2 linked regions of the Heyndrickxia acidicola genome follow. The protein of the gene in region 2 interacts with the protein of the main gene of each other region in a pairwise test. Links are inferred from orthologs where the notes say so. Each region holds a gene or a part of one and is shown on either strand. Other genes may lie near its edges.

Region 1 (3,062 bases), 2.5 Mb from region 2 along the record:
TTCCCATACTAATGAATGATTACCTTACTTATGTGAGAATCTACTCGCCAATATTTTCTTCAAACCACTCCTGCAGCTCATGCAAAGCCGTAAAAGTAAATATCTCCTCACCATTCCAGCCATGGTCGGTCCCCGCTTCTCCCCTTAACATAATTTGCCCCTCATTTTCCGAAAGCAAGATAGCATAGGGATGGCCGAGATGGATATATCGAGAATCCAAATCTTTATCGAACCAATTTTTGCTTTTTAAAAATTCTTCATAGTGATGTGACATAGAAAACTCCTTCCAGCTGCTTTTCCTTTAGTTTGTTGAACTTCTTAAAAATTATTAATCTTTATGGCTCAGTTAAAACCCTCGATTAATTTTTCCGATTGCAGATTGGAGCAAAAATCAATATGTAAAGTAAACCGACTAGGTAAGTTACCAATTTTTTAAGTCTCCTCAATTGATTGACAAATCAAATAATGGCTGATATTCTTATCCATAATCTTTACAATCGCTGACGAGAAGGAGTAAGAAGTGACCCTTGTTCACCAGAGAGCCGGAAAAGGTGCAAGCCGGCGTTCAAGACACCTCTGAAAATCATCTCTGAGATTCAAGGCCGAATGAAAGTAAGCCTTGACGGATATTCCTCCGTTATCATGGAAGGCGTATGTATGTACGTGACTGAGAGCTGCAGATGAATTTGCGGAATATGGGTGGTAACGCGAGATAACTCGTCCCTATTTTGGGGACGGGTTTTTATTTTTGGCTTTGTTAACGCTCAAACTGATTTTCCCTCTATGAATGCTGCGGAATATCACTTGTTTTTAATACAATTAAAGGAGTGAGCACAGTGAGAAAAAAAGACACCTTATTTATCGGACTTATGTTATTTTCCATGTTTTTTGGAGCCGGCAACTTGATTTTCCCTCCATTCTTAGGATTAAATGCCGGTACCTCGTATTGGCCGGCTATAGCAGGGTTTATTGTTACAGGAGTAGGGCTCCCCTTTGCAGTGCTGGCTGCGGTTTCTTTGGTCAAAGGGGGCGTTCAGACCATCGGAAGACGCGTTCATCCTTTATTCAGCACCATTTTTACAGTAGTGGTCTATTTGTGCATCGGTCCTTTTCTCGCCATTCCCCGAAACGCCAATGTTGCGTATGAAATGGGCATCAAGCCACTTCTTGGAGGAAAGGAATCTTCCTTATTTCTATTGCTATTTACTTTCCTGTTTTTTGCATTAGTCTATTTTGTTAGTTTAAATCCAAAAAAAATGGAAAAGTACATGGGAAGGTGGATTACTCCGGTTCTTCTTTTAGCTATGATTGTCCTATGTATAGCTGGATTTATCCATTTGCACTCTTCATTGCAAAAACCATCATTCAATTATAGCAAGGGAGCTTTCTTTAAGGGCTTCATTGACGGCTATTCAACTATGGATGCTCTAGCGGCCCTGGCCTTTGGCATTGTTATCCTAACCACTATTCAACAAAAAGGCGTTAAAGACCGTAAACAGCTTACAAGGTATACTCTTGCATCCAGCCTCGTTGCTGGAACTGCACTGGCTTTAGTATATGTGGCGCTTGGCTTAATTGGGGCTAGGATGGCAAGTACAGGTACATATGCATCTGGGACTGAAATCCTTACAGCCGCTTCTACTCTGTTTCTTGGTCAGCAGGGAAAATGGCTGTTAGGCCTTATCTTCACATTAGCCTGTTTCTCCTCGGTAGTGGGACTGACATCTGCGTGCGGCCAGTATTTTTCTGCGCTCGTCCCAAAAGCTTCATACAAAGGAATTACCCTTACAGTCGCTATCGTTGGCTTTTTGTTTTCCAATCTTGGATTAGAGCAAATCTTAAAGGTTTCTGTACCGTTTCTTGGCATGGCTTATCCTTTAACGATTGTTTTAATAGTATTAACCTTTTTCCATCGCAGCTTCAGAGGGTCCAAACATGTATATAGAGGAGCTATGTTCTTTACAGGGATTTCAGCAATCGCAAGCGGGCTGAAGGATTTTGGAATCAGTCTTGGAACCCTCTCCTCCGCTTTGGACATGCTTCCTCTTTCGGCATACGGTTTAGGCTGGATCACACCTGCTATTTTCGGAATACTAATTGGAGCTTCTTACCGATTTATTGAAGCAAAACTATTTCCGGGGAAAGACAATGGAATCAATGTATCGTAAGAATAAAAGCGGAGATCGCCCGTTTGCCGGCGGCCAGCATAAACCGGCCATCCTGGAGGTTTGCTTTTAACCTATGGGATGGCCGGTCTTATGCCCTCGAGCCGGTGGTAAGGAAGGATTGATTTTTATCCTTCCAGATTGTAGCTGGACAGATAGAAAAGCGGAAGGTGCTGATTAGCGACGTGCTGACTGAAGGTCTTCGTCGGGGATAAAGGAAACTGGATGTTGATTTATCGCAGGGTGAAGACAGGGAGTCTGCTAGTAGCTGGCATCTCGAAATAAAAAGATGGAAAGGCCCGGATCGAGGCAGCTTTCCATCTTTTTTCTTTACAATTTATCATAAACTTTTAAAGTAGTCACTAAATACAATTCCGGCAAATCCAAGATATTCCGAACATGGTCTGAGTGTTTTCCACATCGTTGAATATAGTATATACATGCTGTTCTCTCCTTTATAAAGTATTTATCGGATTTGAACGCCGAGGAAGCCATTCTTCCAAAAATTCCGGCAGGTTTCCAGCCTTTGCCACCATATGGGTATGGCCTCCTTCCAAAAGCTTGTAGGTTTTATCTGTACTTGAGACCAATTCCATAATAGGAGCACTTTGTTCATGGGGTACAAGACGGTCGAATTGCGAGGATGCCACAAGTAAATTGGAATGAATATTTGTTAGGTCAACTTTTTTCCCTCTCACCGTGAGGTTTCCATTGATCAGCTTATTCTCTTTTGCAAAGTCATTGAATAGCTGCTTCATGGCTGCTCCTGTAAAAGGAATATGTCCTTCTGTCCAACTATTAAATCTGCGCCATTTTTCTACATATGCTGGATCGTGGGATTTATTCAAGAGAGATAAATAGGGACTGAAATACACTGGAGATGTTATTAATCTAACA
Region 2 (2,882 bases):
ATACTGAAACGTCCCAAGGCGTATTTGCTCTTTGTGAAATGAAGAAGGCAAACATATCTTCTTTAGAAAACAAGAAGTATTTGCTTCTGGATGCCATCCGGGATCCAGGTAATCTTGGGACGATGATTAGAACAGCAGATGCAGCTGGTATTGATGCGGTGATACTTGGGAAAGGAACGGTCGACCTCTACAACTCAAAGGCTCTTCGTTCAGCGCAGGGGAGTCATTTTCACCTTGATATTTTGGCGGGGGATTTAAAAGAGTGGATTGACCGGCTAAAAACGGCGGGAACCCCTGTATATGGAACTGCCTTGGAGGGAGCATCTTCTTTTAAAGAGGCAGAACCAGGACAAACATTCGCTCTGCTGATGGGGAATGAAGGGAATGGAGTATCGAAGGAGCTACTTGAGCTTACAGACCAAAACCTGTATATTCCTATCTACGGAAAAAGTGAATCGTTGAACGTAGCCATTGCCGCAGGAATTTTACTTTACTACCTAAGGGCGTAGGACCAATCTTTATAAAATACATTTGAATTTTGTTATTCAGCATACTATAATAGAAACAATTGAATGAAAGTCAAAGACTTTGACAGGGATCAGTAGCCTATTGAAAGCCATCAAGGGAGAAAATGCCGTTGACTGCAAGCATTTTTATGGCAAACCATTAAGTGAATTCACCCCTTGAGTCAGCATCGGGACCGTTTTCTTTAGGAAGCGTAAAGATGGACTCGGCAGAAAAGCCGTTATCTCAATGAAGTGAACATATGAAGCGTATATGTTAATTAGGGTGGTACCGCGTTAACCTCGTCCCTTTTCCAGGACGGGGTTTTTTGTATGCAAAAAATTATAGGAGGCATTACCATGGAGCAAAAATTAAAAGAACTTCAAACAGAAGCCCTGGCTCAAATTGAAACAGCTTCTGATTTAAAGTCACTAAATGATATTCGGGTTGCATATCTAGGAAAAAAAGGCCCAATCACAGAGGTCTTAAAAGGAATGGGAAAATTATCAGCAGAAGAAAGACCGAAAATGGGTGCTCTAGCTAATGAGGTCAGGGACACAATCGCTAAAAAAATTGAAACCAAGCAAGCTGCACTTGAAGCAGAAGAAGTGGAAAAGAAGCTGGCTGCAGAAACGATTGATGTTACCCTGCCAGGACGTCCTGTAAAAACGGGAAATCATCATCCTCTTACAAAAATTGTAGAGGAAATTGAAGACTTATTTATTGGTATGGGATACCAGGTAGCAGAAGGCCCTGAGGTTGAAAAGGATTACTATAACTTTGAAGCCTTGAACCTGCCAAAAGGACACCCTGCACGTGATATGCAGGATTCCTTCTATATTACAGATGAGATTCTGCTTAGAACTCATACATCTCCTGTACAGGCGCGCACGATGGAAAAACATAAAGGCAAAGGCCCTGTTAAAATTATTTGTCCAGGAAAAGTGTATCGCCGTGATAACGATGATGCTACCCATTCCCATCAGTTCATGCAAATTGAAGGTCTAGTAATTGATGAAAACATTACAATGGGTGACTTAAAAGGAACCCTTCAGGTATTCGCAAAGAAAATGTTTGGAGAGGACCGCGAAATTAGGCTGCGCCCTTCATTTTTTCCATTTACAGAGCCATCTGTTGAAATGGATATTACCTGTAAAATTTGCGGCGGCCACGGCTGCAGCGTTTGTAAAGGAACAGGCTGGATTGAGATCCTTGGTGCAGGAATGGTGCACCCGAACGTATTGGAAATGGCAGGCTTTGATTCTTCTAAATATACAGGCTTTGCATTCGGAATGGGGCCTGAGAGAATTGCCATGCTTAAGTACGGAATAGATGACATTCGCCACTTCTATACGAATGATGTGCGGTTCTTAAAACAATTTGCAAAACATGAATAATGATGACGGAGGAGAGTACAAATGTTTGTTTCCTATAAATGGCTGCAGGACTATGTCGATTTAGAAGGTGTAAAGGCTTTAGAGCTTGCTGAAAAAATTACAAGAAGCGGAATCGAAGTCGAAGGAGTAGAAGTAAAAGGGGAAGGCGTAAAGGGGATTGTTGTCGGCCATGTACTGGAATGTGAAAAGCACCCAAACGCAGAAAAACTGAATAAAACCCTTGTTGATATTGGTGAAGAAAACCCTGTTCAAATCATTTGCGGCGCGCCGAATGTAGCGAAGGGGCAAAAGGTTGCGGTTGCTACGGTAGGCGCAGTGCTTCCGGGTAATTTTAAGATAAAACGTGCAAAGCTCCGCGGAGAGGAATCCAATGGGATGATTTGTTCTCTTCAGGAACTGGGGATTGAGAGCAAGCTTGTTCAAAAAGAGTACTCAGAAGGCATTTTTGTTTTTCCGAATGATGCAGAACCAGGCACAGATGCTTTAACTCTTCTATATTTAGATGACAAAGTATTGGAGCTCGGCCTGACTCCAAACCGTTCTGATTGCTTAAGCATGCTAGGAGTTGCTTATGAGGTGGCAGCTATTTTGGGCAGAGAAGTGAAATTGCCTTCTGCAGAAGTACAAGAATCCTCTGAAAAGGCATCCGACTATGTTTCAGTTAAGGTAGATGCATACAGCCAAAGCCCATTGTATACTCTTAGAGTGATAAAGAATGTTAAAATAGGTCCATCACCTTTATGGATGCAGGCACGCCTTATGTCAGAAGGAATACGTCCACATAATAATATCGTGGACATCACCAACTATATTTTGCTTGAATATGGCCAGCCGCTTCATGCATTTGATTATGATAAATTGGGCTCAAGAGAGATTGTTGTACGCCTTGCACATGATAATGAAAAAATCATGACACTGGATCAGGCGGAACGTACTTTAAAAACAAATCATCTTGTCATTACAAATGGCAAGGAGCCGGTT

Evidence for each region.
Region 1: the proteins of pheS (region 2) and brnQ interact in binary tests that used the Escherichia coli proteins (3 or more experiments, as listed by UniProt). The link is inferred for Heyndrickxia acidicola from one-to-one orthologs.

What each region holds. Positions count from the first base shown.
Region 1 is NZ_KV440953.1:2,590,877-2,593,938, forward strand. What follows is about bases 18-3,002. They hold brnQ (branched-chain amino acid transport system II carrier protein), read left to right. Parts: upstream 18-836; coding sequence 837-2,168; downstream 2,169-3,002. Other genes in these bases: A5N88_RS12160 (hypothetical protein), read right to left, coding at 41-274; A5N88_RS12170 (alpha/beta fold hydrolase), read right to left, coding at 2,621-3,002. In the rest of the region: more of A5N88_RS12170, read right to left, coding at 3,003-3,062. UniProt on the Escherichia coli protein: Liv-II branched chain amino acid transport system, which transports leucine, valine and isoleucine. Also acts as a low-affinity threonine transporter.
Region 2 is NZ_KV440953.1:90,620-93,501, forward strand. What follows is about bases 78-2,882. They hold pheS (phenylalanine--tRNA ligase subunit alpha), read left to right. Parts: upstream 78-863; coding sequence 864-1,901; downstream 1,902-2,882. Other genes in these bases: A5N88_RS00370 (TrmH family RNA methyltransferase), read left to right, coding at 78-509; pheT (phenylalanine--tRNA ligase subunit beta), read left to right, coding at 1,923-2,882. Also shown: more of A5N88_RS00370, read left to right, coding at 1-77.